3 regions of the Brucella sp. NBRC 12950 genome follow, and region 2 is predicted to be linked to each of the others. Evidence: predicted binding sites of a transcription regulator. Region 2 holds the regulator's gene; each other region holds the start of a gene.

Region 1 (5,713 bases), on a different contig from region 2:
TTCAACGAAAATCTTGCCAAGGTTGCCGAGCAGTATCTGAAAAAGGGTGCTAAGGTTTATATCGAAGGCGCACTGCAGACCCGCAAGTGGCAGGACCAGAACGGCAACGACCGCTACAGCACCGAAATCGTGTTGCAGAAGTTCCGCGGCGAGCTTCAGATGCTCGATGGCCGTGGTGAAGGCGGCGGTGAAGGTCGCTCATTCGGCGGTGGTGGCGGTGGCAATCGCAACCAGATGTCGGATTATTCCGGCGGCGGTGATTTCGGTTCCTCCGGCCCATCCAATCAGGGTGGCGGCGGCGGTGGTTTCTCCCGCGATCTCGACGACGAAATTCCATTCTAAGAGCGGATATAATCTGCTTTATAAGATAAGCACGATAAGGCGCTGTTTTTACAGCGCCTTTTCTATTGGTTGTTAGCTGCTAAAATCAAAGAAAGCCAAACTAGGAGCGCATTTAAAGCGCATCCTCACAAATGCGAACCGGTTTTCGGAACAAGATGCGCGTACAAACAAAGAGATAGAGCAGTTCCAATGATTCGGTTTTAACAGAAACCGCGCTAAGGAGGCTTATCAGCGTGGTCCATCCGGATATGTGATCTGCTCGCCGTCTTCTTTCGTGAATGAAGCAACGGGATTTTCCAGAAGAGGCAGAACCAGTTCTGAAGGGCGGCATAGTCTCGTGCCGAGCGGTGTTTCTACAATAGGCCGATTGATCAGGATTGGATGAGCCATCATGAAGTCGATCAGCGCGTCATCGCTCCATTTCGGGTCAGACAAGTTGAGTTCGACATAAGGTGTGCCTTTCTCGCGCAACAATTCCCGCGGCTTTACATTCATAGCCGCCAGAAGCCCTGTCAGACGTTCCCGTGTAGGCGGGTTTTGTACATATTCGATGATGACTGGTTCTTCACCGCTGGCACGGATGATTGCCAACGTATTGCGCGAAGTGCCGCATTTCGGGTTGTGAAAAATAGTCACTGTCATCGGCGTCTTCCTGCCTGAATTAGTTACAGAATAATTCCTTAAACTTGAATCAGTTTAAGGTAAAACTATGCTGTAAATATAAAGTGTTAGAGCGACTTTTGTGCGCCAAAAAGGGCGCACGGCGCACTCGTGGATTGAGTTTGTCGTTTGAATCCCGGCTGACACTTATGCTGAGCAAATGTTAGAATCAGACCACCAGTGCGTGATTAAAGCCGCTTCTGGGCCGCTTTTAGCAGTATCTGAATTAGTATGATCTAGTTCATGTCATTCATCTGAGGATCGCCGGGATAAGTCTCGATTGAGAATTCCATATTGTCGGCAGAGAACCGGGTGAGCGAATATTGGATCGGTTCCCCATCTGTGTTCACATTGATAGCTTTGGCTGTCAGCACAATGGCGCCTGGCGAAAGTTTCAAATGTTTCAGATCATCCGAATCTGCATGTCGGGCGGATATGATTGTCGATTTGCGGAAATAATCCGTAAGACCTGCTTTTCTGAAAGCCACGGTGACAGAACCACTCTCTGCATAGTCCGTGGTGATTTCCGGAAATTTTTCGGCGCTGATCCAAAGTGTAGCGCGCGACACAGGGCGTCCGTCGGCACTGTGTAAGGTTTCCAGTTGCGTAACAGGTGAACCGATCTCAATCGCAAGAGCTTCGGCTATGTCTTGAGAAGCGGGCACTGTGTCGGAAGCGAGCAATGCGCCCTTCATGTCTCGTACCTGCGAAGCCAGCGATTGCGAAATACGCGTGCGGCGCCCGATCTGGTAGGTAAGGCGTTTTGCATTGGCGACAAAAGTGCCGCGTCCTTGTTCCGCGCGCAGGACGCCTTCCTGCGTAAGAGCCGCAATTGCGCTGCGCACGGTATGGCGATTGACGCCAAATCGCTCTGCCAGGTCCATTTCGGCTGGCATACGCGCGCCCGTAGCAAGTTTCCCGGCCATGATGTCGCCGCGTATCTCGTCGGCAATCTGCCGCCAGATGGCTACACCGCTGTTTCTCTCAATCCGTCCGCTCTTTTTCATCTGCGCCTTTGTCATCAATTGTCATCGTCCTGTCATTGGCAGGGTGTATCCATTCTGGTATTGTATAGTTGTCTATATGAATAGACAATTAAGGCGATCAAGTCAACCGGATTAGATAGGTCGGATAAGCTCATGAACACGACGGGGCATACTACGCGGCACAGCACAGTTGAAAGTGGAGGTGGCTCCACCGCTGGAAGCAATTTGGCGCCGGATGCAACGCAGGCAGCACGTCAAGCAGCACGTCAGGCCAGTATGGCGCTTCTCGCTCGCGCAAGCGGCGAAGAATTGAAAACGTTCTGGCAGAACTGGGCAGACAAGCCTGAATTTGAAGTTTTGCGTGGTCCGGAAACCGGGCTGGTTATGATGCGCGGTCGTATTGGCGGTGGCGGTGCTCCGTTCAATGTTGGCGAAGCAACCGTCACCCGCGCAACTGTTCGTCTGGCGAATGGCTCGGTTGGGCACTCCTATGCGCTGGGACGTGATCAGGAAAAGGCGAAGCTCGCTGCATTGTTTGACGCGCTTTGGCTCGATGAGGCCACCCGCGATGCGATCGAAAGCAGCGTGCTCAACGCATTGCGTGGTCGTGTCGATACTGCAGATGCAAAACGGCGCGGCGAAGCTGCTGCCACGAAGGTCGATTTCTTCACAATGGTTCGGGGAGACAACTGATGCTCCATTCTTCTTCTGCATTTGAAGGCGGACTGGCTGATCCAGTCAATGAAGCGCAGTCGGCGTTTCATGCAGTCATGCACGCAATGGCCAATCCTGGTCGTATCCATTCGCTGCCTAGTGCGGCTGTGCCATCAAAGCCGCTTACGCCTGAGCTTGGCCTGATCGCAGCAACGCTTCTTGATCACGACGCAAGCGTCTGGGTCGATGCTGAAATTGCAGCCAATCAGGACGCAACGGCATGGCTGACATTCCATACCGGTGCACCAATCGTCGGCGATCAGTCGAAAGCGCAGTTCGCACTTGTAACGGATGCGCAATCGTTGCCGGCACTTGCTTCCTTCGCGCAGGGAGACCCTGAATTTCCGGATCGTTCGACGACTGTTGTTCTAGCAGTTTCGTCTTTGACGAGCGGGCAGGGTTTCAGCCTCAAAGGCCCGGGCATCAAGGATGAAACTGTGCTGACCGTTGATGGTTTGCCGCAGGATTTTGCTGCGCAATGGCGTGAAAATGGCGCGTTGTTTCCGCTGGGCATAGATCTGGTGCTTGTCGCTGATGGCAAAGTCGCAGGGCTTCCCCGCACCACGCGTATAGCAAGTTTGGAGGATTGATCCATGTATGTTGCTGTAAAGGGCGGTGAAACCGCCATCCGCAATGCCCACCGTCTGCTTGATGATCGCCGTCGTGGCGACCGCTCGGTTCCGGCGTTGCGTCTTGACCAAATTGCCGAACAGCTGGGTCTCGCCGTTGATCGCGTCATGGCCGAAGGTTCGCTTTATGACCGAGAACTCGCAGCACTTGCCGTGCGCCAGTCGCGGGGCGATCTGATTGAGGCAATCTTTCTGGTTCGTGCCTACCGCACAACCCTGCCGCGTTTCGGCTATTCGCTACCACTTGAGACCGCGAATATGCTGATCGAACGTCGCATTTCGGCCACCTATAAAGATCTGCCCGGCGGGCAGCTGTTGGGACCGACATTTGACTACACGCATCGTCTGCTTGATCCGGAACTGGCGGGTGATGTCAGTGTTCCCGAGCCGGAAGTGCGTGCGACTGAGCCTGAAGAAACGCCACGCGTGACCGATATTCTCGGTGTCAACGGCATGATCGAAGAAGACGGTGCGATGCCGGAGGGGCATGAGCCGGGCGATCTTACCCGCGAACCTTGGACGTTCCCGATGCCGCGTGATCTGCGCTTGCAGGCTTTGGCGCGCGGTGATGAAGGCTTCCTGCTGGCGCTGGGTTATTCCACGCAACGCGGTTATGGCAACACGCATCCATTTGTCGGTGAAATCCGCATTGGCGAGGTGGAGGTTGAGTTTGATGTGCCTGAGCTCGGCTTTGCCGTTTCGCTTGGCCGTGTTCAGCTGACCGAATGCCAGATGGTGAGCCAGTTCAAAGGCTCGTCCAAGCAGGCACCACAATTCACCCGTGGCTACGGTCTGGTGTTCGGACAAAGCGAGCGCAAAGCCATGTCGATGTCGCTTTGCGACCGGGCGCTGCGTGTCCGCGAATTCGATGCGGATGTGACAGCACCCGCGCAGGACGAAGAATTCGTCATTTCCCATTCCGACAATGTGCAGTCGACGGGCTTCGTAGAGCATCTGAAATTGCCCCATTACGTGGACTTTCAGGCTGAGCTCGATCTAATCCGCCGTATGCGTGCGGAATATGAACAAGCGAACAACGAGACTGAAGTTTTGGCAACCGAAGCAGCAGCCAATAACGGCACAGGCAAGGAAGCAGCAGCCAATATTGCCGCAGGCAAGGAAGCAGCAGAATGAGCGATCTAGCCAATTACAATTTCGCCTATCTGGACGAGCAGACAAAGCGGATGATCCGTCGTGCTATCCTGAAAGCCATTGCTATTCCGGGCTATCAGGTTCCGTTCGCAAGCCGTGAAATGCCGATGCCTTATGGCTGGGGCACAGGCGGTGTGCAGGTGACGGCGGCAATTCTCGGTCAGGATGATGTACTCAAAGTTATCGATCAGGGCGCTGATGATACGACCAATGCCGTTTCCATCCGGGCATTCTTCCAGAAAACTGCAGATGTTGCCGTGACCACCCATACGGGTGAGGCGACTATCATCCAGACACGTCACCGCATTCCGGAATATCCGCTGACTGAAGGGCAGGTGATTGTCTATCAGGTGCCAATTCCTGAGCCGCTGCGTTTTCTGGAACCGCGTGAAACCGAAACGCGCAAGATGCACGCGCTTGCCGAATATGGCCTCATGCATGTGAAGCTTTACGAGGATATCGCGCGCCATGGCCATATCGCCAAGACCTATGATTATCCGGTGATGATCGAAGGGCGCTATGTCATGGCACCGTCGCCGACGCCCAAGTTCGACAATCCAAAGATGCATATGTCGCCAGCTTTGCAGCTGTTTGGTGCCGGTCGTGAAAAGCGCATCTATGCCGTACCGCCTTATACGGATGTCGTGAGCCTCGATTTCGAGGATCATCCATTTGAAGTGCAGAAATTCAAACAGCCTTGCGCATTGTGTGGCGCACGCGGCGTCTATCTGGACGAAGTCGTGCTCGATGACCGTGGCGGCTCGATGTTTGTCTGCTCCGATACCGATTATTGTGAAGATCGTCAGGCGAATGGCCACTTTGGTCATCTGGCAGCGAACAATGAGGCCGCAGCCAAGGGAGCCCTGAAATGAGTATTGAAATGAGCGTCGAACCTCTGCTGAAAGTCAGCAATCTCTCGAAGTTTTATGGCAGTCGTCGCGGTTGCGCGGATATCGATTTCTCGCTGTGGCCGGGCGAAGTGCTGGCCATCGTCGGTGAATCGGGTTCGGGCAAGACGACTTTGCTCAACTGTCTGGCGACACGTCTGGAACCGACATCGGGCAGCGTGGAATATCGAATGCGTGATGGCGAGTTCCGCGATCTTTACAAGATCGGAGAGGCTGAACGCCGCTTTCTGATGCGTACCGACTGGGGCTTCGTGCATCAGAATCCTTCGGACGGTCTGCGCATGACAGTTTCGGCGGGTGCCAATGTCGGTGAACGGCTGAT
Region 2 (5,713 bases):
CTTTTCGTAGAAGGAGTTTCCGCCAGCAACCAGCACGTAATGCATGTTGCGGTAAGGGAACTTCAAGCCAGCCGTGTGGAAGAACATCGAGTTCTTCAGCGATGGATGACGCTTGCCCTTAAGAACAGCATCGGCTGTTGCCTGAACGTCAGGCATAGCCTTTGAATTCATCTTGCGTGTCAGAACGCCGGGCGCAAACTGGTTCTTCTGACCAACAACGCCGCAGATCGTATCCGGATAGCTACCCGAAGCGAGACGGTTCATCACAACCGTACCAACGGCCATCAGACCATCGGGGCTTGAACGGTTGGATTCGAAGAACATCGCACGTTCGAGGCATTCGCGGTCTTTGGCGGTGTATGTGAAAGTCTTGACGCCATTGACTGTCTTGACGTGGCTAGCCGCCGCCGTCTTTTCGGTTTTGGTTTTGGTCGTACCACTGGTCGTCGTGCAACCCGTCACCAAAAATGGCGCAACCAGCAGCCCTAGAATAACGGGCAATTTCCATTTCGAAGCGCGCGTCAACGGCTCAGTCTCATAGTTAGGACCCTTAACTGATCCAACCTGGCCTCCGCCCCGCAAAAGGCGTTTGAAACCTGGCTGTGGTGCCACCGCATAAAACTATGCAGCAGATTTGAACTAACAGAGCAGCCTTTGCACATCCTTCTAAGATGCCCGGCGCTCCAGCCAAATAGAACGAAAATCATAAAATAAACGTTCTGCTGTCACTCATTGCATTCAAGGTTTTAGAATTTTTAGGCCAAAAAAAGGCGAATGGTCAAATTCCAAAAGTCATGACACCTCCAAAACAGAGGCAGATTGAACCCGAATCCAGAGCTTAATTTTCCCCACAAACCCCTTAAATTTATTAACAAATCCTTAACGTGATTTAGCAAATCTTATAAGTTATTGATTTAACGCGATTCAATTTGCTGAAATACAGGCCACATCACTGCCTTATTTCGCCGATGTTTCAAGATTTTACGCAAGCGTCTTTTTAAGCTTTTTCGATGCTGCTTTTGACCTCGATTTCGCCGGCTCTTCAACTTTGTCACGATCATTGTAACATCGTGTGATACTGGCCGTTTTGGCACGTTGTGGATATTGAATTCCGAATCGGAAGGTTGGAACTGAGTCGTAACGTTCTTGCCGAATATGCAAAACGGCCCGTCGCATTTTCAGCAACGAGCCGCTTGTATAGGGTTCTGCAAATCGAGATTTGGTTATCCGAATGAGTATCCAGCACCGCGTACCGTGCGGATAGGATCAAGCGCGCGACCAACATTAATTGCCTTGCGAAGACGTCCGACATGCACGTCGACTGTTCTATCATCGACATAAATGTCTGGCCCCCAGACGCCATCAAGCAACTGGCTGCGCGAGAAGACACGGCCCGGCGACATCATGAAATATTCGAGCAGGCGGAATTCTGTCGGTCCGAGACGGACTTCCTTTTCCTTGCGATAGACGCGATGCTGCTGGCGGTCGAGAACAAGATCGCCGACTTTCAGCACATGCGACAGGACACTCGGATTGGCGCGACGGAGCATGGCTTTGACGCGAGCCAGCAATTCCGGTGTCGAAAAAGGTTTGACGACATAATCATCGGCACCCACGCTCAGGCCACGAACGCGTTCGCTTTCTTCACCGCGTGCGGTCAACATGATGATCGGCAGGCGCTCTGTTTCCGGCCACTGGCGCAGACGGCGGCACAGCTCGATCCCGGAAACACCAGGGAGCATCCAGTCCAGAATAAGAAGATCCGGCACATTTTCACGAAGTGCGATTTCGGCTTCATCGCCGCGCAGCATCGCGTCAACCTGATACCCCTCGGCTTCGAGGTTATAACGCAGGAGTACACTCAGGGCTTCTTCGTCTTCAACCACAGCAATCTTGGGTGCCTGTGACATCCAGTATTTCCTATCCAAAATTTAGAGCGCCTGTGATCCGACTAAATTGGATCATGCTCTAAGCACTTGTTTTTATCGCATATACTTCCCAAAATCGCTTCGCACTTTTTGGGATGCGCTTGAGGCAGCGGAAGATACAAGCCCCCGATCGACCGCGTGCCGTCGCGTTTTTCATATTCATGCAGGCATCTGGACCGCACGAATGCGGTGCCAGATGTTCTTAGGATTTACGCGCCTCGTCCACGACGATACCGTGGCTCAGGTCTTCTTTTGGGCGCTCCGCAGGCATTTGCAGACCGGTCACGATGTAATAGACCGTCTCAGCAATGTTGGTTGCGTGATCGCCAATGCGCTCGATGTTCTTTGCGCAAAACAGAAGATGCGTGCAGGCGGAAATGTTGCGCGGATCTTCCATCATGTAGGTCAACAACTCGCGGAACAGCGAAGTGTACATCGAGTCAATTTCGTCATCGCGGTCGCGAACGACGTTGATCTGCTGTACCGAGCGCGTTGCATAGGCATCGAGCACGTCTTTGAGTTGGGTGAGTGCCAGCTCAGCCAAGGTTTCAAGGCCGCGATAGAGCTTGACCGGCTGGCGCGATTCCGAAACCGCAGCAACGCGCTTAGCAATATTTTTGCCAAGATCGCCAACGCGCTCCAGATCGGCAGAGATACGGATCGAGCCGATGATTTCACGCAGATCGACAGCCATTGGCTGGCGCTTGGCGATAATCATTACGGCCTTATCATCAATCTCGCGCTCACTTGCATCGAGGATGAGATCGTCGGAGATAACACGCTGGGCAAGTGCATTGTCGGCATTGACAATCGCTGCAACGGACTGCTCGACCATGCGCTCTGCATGACCGCCCATCTCGGCGATCTTATGCGTGAGGAACTGCAGTTCTTCGTCGTAAGCGCTAACAGTATGCTGAGACGCCATAATAGACCTCAATGTAAATTGCGGGGAAGCCAAACAGCTTTGTTATCAAACCAGCCGCCGCTCCCGTTCCAATTAATTAGCCAAAGCGACCGGTGATGTAGTCCTGCGTGCGCTTTTCGGTCGGTGCCGTGAACATCACGTCCGTATCACCCACTTCCACCAGATTGCCCAGATGGAACATGGCAGTACGCTGCGAAACGCGTGCGGCCTGCTGCATGGAGTGTGTAACGATGACGATGGTGTAGTTCTGGCGCAGTTCGTCGATCAGCTCTTCAACCTTGGCGGTCGCGATCGGATCGAGTGCCGAGCAAGGCTCATCCATCAGGATCACTTCGGGACTGACGGCAATAGCGCGCGCGATGCACAGACGCTGCTGCTGACCACCGGAAAGACCGGTGCCGGCATCATGCAGACGATCCTTGACCTCTTCAAAGAGGCTGGCCTTCTGCAAGCTGGTGACAACGATTTCTTCGAGATCGGTCTTGTTGCGGGCAAGGCCGTGAATACGTGGGCCATAGGCGACGTTTTCAAAGATCGACTTCGGAAATGGATTTGGCTTCTGGAACACCATGCCAACGCGAGCGCGCAATTCAACAACGTCGATCTTCGGATCGTAGATGTCTTCGTTGTCGAGCGTGATCTTGCCCGCGATGCGGCAACCTTCGATGGTGTCGTTCATGCGGTTAAGCGAACGCAGGAAGGTAGACTTGCCGCAACCCGAAGGACCGATCAGCGCTGTGACCATCTTTTCCGGAACTTCCAGATCGACTTCGAACAGAGCCTGCTTCTCGCCATAAAACACGCAGACCTTGTCACCGCGCATCTTAACGGAGGGGGCGTTGGTGTTCATCTTTTCTCCTACGGCTTTTTCGAGAGATCGTTCAGTCATGAGATTCATCATTTCTCTCCCGTTTACCAGCGGCGCTCAAAGCGGCGGCGCAGAATAATTGCTGCAATGTTCATTACTGCCAGGAACAGGAGCAGGACGATAATAGCGCCTGATGTCCGTTCTACAAAGGCACGCTCGGCTTCATTGGCCCACATGAAGATCTGCACAGGCAGAGCCGTTGCAGGATCCATCGGGGTTGTCGGCATATTGGCAACGAAGGCCACCATACCGATCAGCAGCAGCGGAGCAGTTTCACCCAGAGCCTGAGCCAGACCGATAATCGTTCCGGTCAGAATACCAGGTGCCGCGAGCGGCAGCACATGATGGAAAACCATCTGCGTCTTAGATGCACCTAGCCCCAGAGCCGCCGCACGGATCGATGGTGGTACAGCGCGAAGTGCCGAACGTGTTGCGATGATGATGGTTGGCAACGTCATCAATGTCAGCACCAGACCACCAACAATGGAGGCTGAACGCGGCAGGTTGAAGAAGTTGATGAAGACTGCAAGACCAAGCAGACCGAACACAATCGATGGCACAGCAGCCAGATTGTTGATGTTGACTTCGATCAGATCGGTAAGGCGGTTCTTCTTCGCAAATTCCTCAAGATAGATCGAAGCAGCGACACCGATAGGCAGTGCAAGAACCAGCACAATCAGCATCATGTAGAAGGAACCGACCAGCGCGACACCCAGACCAGAGGTTTCAGGACGGCTGGACGCACCATTGGTGAACAGACCCCAGTTGAAAGCCTCGCTCATCATGCCTTCACCAGTCAGCGTCTTCATCCAGGCGACCTGGCGGTCAGAAACCTTACGGTTTGCCTCGGCAACCGACAGATCGATCTGGCCCTTATAAGCAGAGTCGATATCAGCAGCAGCAAGAACCGGAACCGTCTGCGTAGTCCCGATAAGCGATGGATTATCCATCACCATCTGGCGAAGCTGAACGCGAACACCGTCAGAGAAGAAACGGCCAACCTCACGCAATTGCGCGCGATCTGTCGATGCCACACCGAGTTTCTCAGCCAGCGCGTTGCGGACCAGAAGCGGGTAGTTTGCGGTAATCAGCACATTCGGATCGGTCGCGCGCTTGTTGCCCGGATCAATAACCTGCTCGTCAAGCTTAACCGGCAGATAGATCGTCGTCTGTCCGAACGCCGTGTAGCCCTTCGAGAAAACCGAGAACAGAAGCGCGCAAAGGAAGAACACACCAATCGCAATGGCAACGATGCCATAGAGGCGGAAGCGGCGTTCAGCAGCGTAGCGACGCTTGATTCCGATATCGCGGCGCTGGGGTGTTGCCACGGCATTCCCAGCAGCATTGAAAGTTGAATCGGTCATTATTCGTACTGCTCCCGGTACTTGCGAACGATGTAGAGCGCAAAGATATTCATGATCAGCGTCAGGACGAAAAGAGTGATACCCAGCGCAAAGGCAACAAGTGTCTGCGGCGAGTCGAATTCAAGGTCGCCGGTCAGCTGGTTGACGATCTTGACCGTAATGGTGGTCATGGCTTCAAACGGATTGGCCGTAAGACGCGCTGCAACACCGGCTGCGAGAACCACAATCATCGTTTCACCGATTGCACGCGATGCCGTCATCAGAAGGGCACCGACGATGCCTGGAAGTGCAGCGGGAAGAACAACACGCTTGATCGTTTCCGAACGCGTTGCACCAAGACCGAGCGAACCGTCACGCAGCGAGCGCGGAACCGATGTGATGATGTCGTCAGACAGCGACGAAACGAACGGGATGAGCATCACACCCATGACGAGACCTGCCGTCAGCACGCTCTGCGCCATGATGAAACCCTGACCGCCTGCAATGGCAGCCGAGAGATCACGCAGGAACGGGCCTACCGTAATCAACGCGAAGAAGCCGTAAACGATGGTCGGGATACCAGCCAGAAGTTCAAGCAGCGGCTTAACAACGGTACGGACTCTCGGCGACGCATATTCGGCCATGTAGA
Region 3 (5,713 bases), on a different contig from region 2:
TCCGATGATTATCTGCAGAGGCTGATCGCCAAAGGTTATCGCGTTGCAGTTTGCGAGCAGATCGAAGACCCCGCGGAAGCCAAGAAGCGTGGCTCCAAATCGGTGGTCCGCCGTGATGTGATCCGGCTTGTAACCCCCGGCACAATCACCGAAGAAAAGCTGCTCGATCCGTCGGAAGCCAATTATCTGATGGCGCTTGGCCGCACCAAAGGCGACGGCGCGCTGGCGCTCGCATGGATTGATATTTCGACAGGCACGTTCCGCGTGTCAGAAACAACTGAAGACCGGCTCTTTGCCGATGTTGCACGCATTGATCCGCGCGAATTGGTCGTCGCTGACACGGCGTTTCACGATGCCGATCTGCGTCCGACTTTTGATCTGATCGGCAAGTCTGTCATTCCGCAGCCAGCAACCCTGTTTGACAGTGCGGCGGCTGAGAACCGTATCCAGCGCTATTTCAATGTGGCGACACTGGATGGTTTCGGACAGTTCAGCCGTTCCGAGCTTTCCGCTATTTCCGGTGCGATTGCCTATATCGAAAAGACGCAGATTGCCGAGCGTCCGCCGTTGATGCGGCCTGAACGGGAGCAGGAAGGCGGTACGATTTTCATCGATCCCGCCACCCGCGCAAGCCTCGAACTCGCTCGCACTATGTCGGGCAATCGTGAAGGCAGTCTGCTCAAGGCCATCGACCGCACGGTAACGGGTGGCGGTGCACGGCTTCTGGCAGAACGTTTGACGGCACCCTTGACCGATCCCAAGGCGATTGCGCTGCGCCTTGATGCCGTTTCGTGGTTTCTGAGCGAGCAAGCGCTTTGCGAAGGGCTTCGACTGGAGCTTAAAGGCGTGCCGGATATGCCGCGTGCCTTGTCGCGTCTGGCTGTGGGCCGTGGTGGTCCGCGTGATCTTGGTGCCTTGCAGCGGGGTTTTGAGGCCGCAAACGGAATTGGCTCGCTTCTCGAAGGCGCACTTCTGCCTGATGAGCTGGCTCAGGCACGCGAAGCGATTGAGACCTTGCCTGTCAGCTTTGCTGCCCATATCGACCGCGCACTTGCCGAGGAAATGCCGCTTTTGAAGCGCGACGGCGGCTTCGTGCGTCAGGGCTATAATACCGAGCTTGATGAAATGCGCGCGCTGCGTGATCAGTCGCGCCGTGTCATTGCCGGGCTTCAGGCCGATTACATCGAGGAAACCGGCATTAAAACGCTGAAAATCAAGCACAACAATGTGCTTGGTTATTTCATTGAAGTCACAGCCAATAATTCCGGCACCATGACCGATACGGTTGAAGCGAAGGGCCGCTTCATCCATCGTCAGACCATGGCCAATGCCATGCGTTTCACCACCACGGAACTGGCAGAGCTGGAAAGCAAGATCGCCAATGCAGCCGACCGTGCGCTCTCCATTGAGCTGGCAATCTTTGAAGAACTGACTGCGGAAGCGGTCAGCCATGCCGATAGTATTCGTGCGGCGGCCGTAGCCCTTTCGGTATTCGACGTTTCGGCTTCGCTGGCAGTTCTTGCCGAAGAGCAGGGCTACTGCCGTCCGCTGGTTGATGACAGCCTGTCTTTCAACATCGTCGCTGGTCGTCATCCGGTGGTTGAGCAGGCATTGCGTCGGCAGGCGGCCAATCCGTTTGTGGCCAATGATTGTGATCTTTCACCGCAAAAGGACGGTGGAAATGGTGCGATCTGGTTGCTGACTGGCCCGAATATGGGCGGTAAATCGACCTTCTTGCGCCAAAATGCGCTGATCGCGATCATGGCGCAGATAGGTTCGTTTGTGCCTGCAGGTTCCGCACAAATCGGCGTTGTGGACAGGCTGTTCAGCCGCGTTGGTGCGTCGGACGATCTGGCTCGGGGCCGTTCGACCTTCATGGTGGAAATGGTTGAAACTGCCGCCATTCTTAATCAGGCGGGTGAGCGTTCGCTGGTCATTCTCGATGAAATTGGTCGTGGCACGGCAACCTTTGACGGGCTTTCGATTGCCTGGGCGGCAGTGGAATATCTGCATGAGAAGAACCGCTGTCGCGCACTCTTTGCGACCCACTTCCATGAAATGACGGCACTCTCTGAAAAGCTCGATCGGCTGTTCAACGTCACCATGCGGGTCAAGGAATGGGACAATGATGTCGTCTTCCTGCATGAAGTGGCAAAGGGTGCGGCTGATCGCTCATATGGCGTGCAGGTTGCGCGCCTTGCAGGTCTACCGGAAGCTGTCGTTAATCGCGCGCGCGATGTGCTGCATCAGCTGGAAGCCGGTGAAACATCTGGTAAGGCCGACAAGTTGATTGATGATTTGCCGTTGTTCTCCGTTGTGTTGCAACAGGAAAAGCCCAAGCCACAGGCTGCCGCAAAGGATAGCGAATTGGCAAAGGCTGTGGCAGCGATCAGCCCCGATGAGCTGACGCCGCGTGAAGCGCTTGAACTGGTTTATAAGCTGAAGGAATTGGCTGGCAGGGCGTGAAATTAGAAAAGGCGAAGCTGAGCTTCGCCTTTTCTTTTATACAAACCTGTTAGCGTCCGCGCCGTAATACGTAATGTAGCGGCTGGAAATGCGCTCAATCGGCAGGATGATGAAAACATCGGTCGTGCCGAAAGCTTCATCGATCACTGCGCCATCACCAATCATGGCACCAAGACGCAAGTAACCCTTCACCAGTGGCGGCATTGAGAACAACGCAACCTTGGTGTTGATCGCTTCCTTCGGCATCAAATCCATAGGCTGATAGCGATGTGGCAGCGCGCGCACATCCCAGTCAGGCGTTGCACGGCAGTTCTGATGCAGGAACGACAGTCCCAGCGCATGTGCGGCTGGCACAGCACCATGGAACGATGCACAGCCAAACATCACGTCAATCGAATGACGACGGCAATAAGCCCATGCACCCTGCCACAACAGCTCGACCGTGCGCTTGGAGCGATATTCAGCCTTCACACAGGAACGGCCAAGCTCAAGAAGTCTGAGGTTTGGGCGTGAAAGTGCGAGACGCTGCACATCATATTCGTCTGCTGAATAGAAACCGAGTGCCTTTTCGGCCTGATCACTACGCATCAAGCGATAGGTGCCGACGATCTGCTGATGTTCAGGCACGGGCAATGCGGTATCATAAACAAGAAGATGGTCGCAGATGGCGTCGAAACGGTCGGCGTCTCTTAATTCAACTTCTTCGATGGTTTCCTTGCGGGCGCCCATTTCTTCGAAGAAGACGCGAAAGCGCAATTCCTGCGCCGCTTCGATTGCGTCGCGGGAGTTTGCTAGTCTTACTTCCAGCGATCCGATGCGTCCCAGAATGATAGGGTCGCTTCCAGATGCGAAAAGCGATGGTTGTGCTTCTATGCCCGACATGATCGTATCATCAATGATTTGCTGGTCCATTCCAAGCAGTACTGACATGATGATTCGCTCCTGATCCTGTTGTTCACGCAATCCTGAACGGTGTGCTTGCTGGTATTTCAGCAAATGCTAACCGTTTCCGCTTTTTCCACGGCCTGGTTGCGTGGACATGACGTCCATTCTAACCGAAGCAGTACAGATTCAGTGCTACGCGACGATGACAGAACCGTGTCACCAATGTGTCAATTCAGGCTGTCGAACCTTATCCCCTTAAAATCGCTTTTAAATTCTCGGCTACAAATTATGCGAAAGGCCGAAACTGTTCAAGCCGCCTATCGGCGAGCAGGAAATAGGGACGGCTTCGACGCGCATCCCAATAATGATTGGCGATTTAGCGCGCCGCCTTCTTCTCGCGCCGCCAGCCAAGAAACTCTTCCAGAATGATTAGCGCCGCTCCGATGGTGATGAACGTGTCGGCGAGATTGAAGACCGCAAACGACCATGTCGGCAGGTGGAAAAGGATATAATCGACCACATAGCCATGCATCACGCGATCAATCAGATTGCCGATAGCGCCACCCACGACAAGTGCAAAACCATAGCGGGCGAAAACGCGATTGGCCGGATTGGTCCACCAGAGGTACAGCACGAAAAGAATGACGGCAGCGGTGATTGCGACCAGTCCCCAATCGTGCAGCCATGCCAACATCGAAAAAGCGATGCCTTCATTATGCGTGCGGAAGAGTGCCAGGAAGGGCAACAGATCAATCTGCTGCCCGTAGCCCATGCGGGTTTCGACCAGATATTTAACGCCCTGATCGATCAGGACTGCGATAATGACAACGAGAAACGACGACAAAACCGCATGACGCTTCATCCGCTGGACCTTTCATCGAGAGTGAGTGCCTCGCGGCGGATTTCATAAAGCATGACACCGGTGGCAATCGCCAGATTAAGCGAATCTGCACGGCCTGCCTGCGGGATGCGTGCGAGCTTGTCGCAGCTTTCAGCAAGCGTTTCCGGCAGACCCTGCTGCTCATTGCCCATCATCAGAATAACCGGCTTTTTGGCGTAAGGGATCGTGCGATAATCGACAGCGCCTTTGAGATGCGTGCCAACGAGAAGACCCGAAAAGCCTTTGCGCCAGTTCAGAAACTCGGTTTCCGTTGTCTTATAGAGCGGCATCGAGAAGACCGAGCCCATGGTGGCGCGCACAGTTTCCAGCGAATAAGGATCGGTGGTGTCGCCAATCAGGATGATACCCTTCGCACCAACTGCATCGGCGGTGCGGATAACAGTGCCGAGATTGCCGGGATCACGCACACGATCAAGCGCTATGTAAACATCGTTGCCTTTTGGCTTGAGGTTTGCAAGCTGCTGATATTGCTGCTCGAAAACGCCGACCACCATCTGCGGATTATCGCGGCGGGTGATCGCAGCCATGATCTTTTCGGTCACTTCCAGCACCAGTCCGCCCTTGGCGAAAGTGCGTGCTGCAACCTGCTCGACCATCTTGTTGCCTTTGCCGGATTTGGCAAATACCAGTGTCTTGATGCGCCAATCCTGTTCAAAGGCATCGATGACAAGCTTCAGGCCTTCTGCAAGAAATACACCTTGCTGATCGCGGAATTTTTTCAGCGCCAGCGAGCGCAGGTCTTTGACAATCGGATTTGTGAGGCTGGTGACTTCCTTCACCTGGCCCACGCGTGATCCGGTCTGATTATTGCCGCTTCTGGAGAAATCGTCGTTTCGGCTCATTTTGCTACCCAGCGGCTGAACATGGATGTGGAAAGTGCGCGTTGGCTCGCACGTTCGCGAAGAATAAGTTCGCCCGATTCGACTGTGCCGCCAAGACCTGTGAAACGGTCGCGCACCAGCTCGTGAATGGCGAAGAAGGAAGCGCGGATCGAATAGGCGGTCAGAATGACGGCCAGCGCGTTTGGCGTGAGAATGGAACGACAGGTATCGACCATTGCAGGCAGATGTTCGAACAACTGCCAGACTTCGCCGTTCGGACCACGACCATAGGCTGGCGGATCAAGCAGGATGATGTCGTAGAAGCTGCCGCGGCGTTCTTCGCGCTGCACAAACTTCATAGCATCTTCGCAGATCCAGCGGATCGGCTTGTCGGAAAGATCGGCCATCTCCTGATTTTCGCGTGCCCAGACGATCGCCTTTTTGGAAGCGTCAACATGGGTGACTTCGGCACCTGCGCGTGCTGCAACGAGCGATGCAACGCCGGTATAACCAAACAGATTGAGCACTTTCACCGTGCGGCCCGACTTGGCGGCATCGCGGATCAGATTGTCCATATAGGACCAGTGCGCGGCCTGTTCCGGGAATACGCCAACATGGCGAAACGAGGTGAAGCGGCCAT

Evidence for each region. Region 2 encodes PhoB, which activates phosphate uptake and scavenging genes when phosphate is short. Its sites were predicted from a motif close to TGTCATNNANCTGTCAT; they were not measured.
Region 1: a site for PhoB is predicted at 2,029-2,045, ahead of phnF (phosphonate metabolism transcriptional regulator PhnF). Genes of this name have one in related genera too.
Region 3: a site for PhoB is predicted at 3,566-3,582, ahead of olsB (l-ornithine N(alpha)-acyltransferase). Genes of this name have one in related genera too.

What each region holds. Positions count from the first base shown of each region.
Region 1 is NZ_BSQC01000001.1:580,375-586,087, forward strand. It holds gene ssb (single-stranded DNA-binding protein) at 1-342, shown strand, start outside; gene arsC (arsenate reductase (glutaredoxin)) at 571-984, opposite strand; gene phnF (phosphonate metabolism transcriptional regulator PhnF) at 1,239-2,009, opposite strand; gene phnG (phosphonate C-P lyase system protein PhnG) at 2,142-2,681, shown strand; gene phnH (phosphonate C-P lyase system protein PhnH) at 2,681-3,292, shown strand; gene QSJ70_RS02820 (carbon-phosphorus lyase complex subunit) at 3,296-4,465, shown strand; gene QSJ70_RS02825 (alpha-D-ribose 1-methylphosphonate 5-phosphate C-P-lyase PhnJ) at 4,462-5,355, shown strand; gene phnK (phosphonate C-P lyase system protein PhnK) at 5,364-5,713, shown strand, end outside.
Region 2 is NZ_BSQC01000004.1:171,930-177,642, forward strand. It holds gene QSJ70_RS08190 (cell wall hydrolase) at 1-525, opposite strand, end outside; gene phoB (phosphate regulon transcriptional regulator PhoB) at 1,224-1,910, opposite strand; gene phoU (phosphate signaling complex protein PhoU) at 2,131-2,853, opposite strand; gene pstB (phosphate ABC transporter ATP-binding protein PstB) at 2,930-3,703, opposite strand; gene pstA (phosphate ABC transporter permease PstA) at 3,766-5,085, opposite strand; gene pstC (phosphate ABC transporter permease subunit PstC) at 5,085-5,713, opposite strand, start outside.
Region 3 is NZ_BSQC01000008.1:35,527-41,239, forward strand. It holds gene mutS (DNA mismatch repair protein MutS) at 1-2,466, shown strand, start outside; gene olsB (l-ornithine N(alpha)-acyltransferase) at 2,503-3,396, opposite strand; gene lspA (signal peptidase II) at 3,728-4,213, opposite strand; gene QSJ70_RS14410 (TrmH family RNA methyltransferase) at 4,210-5,094, opposite strand; gene QSJ70_RS14415 (RsmD family RNA methyltransferase) at 5,091-5,713, opposite strand, start outside.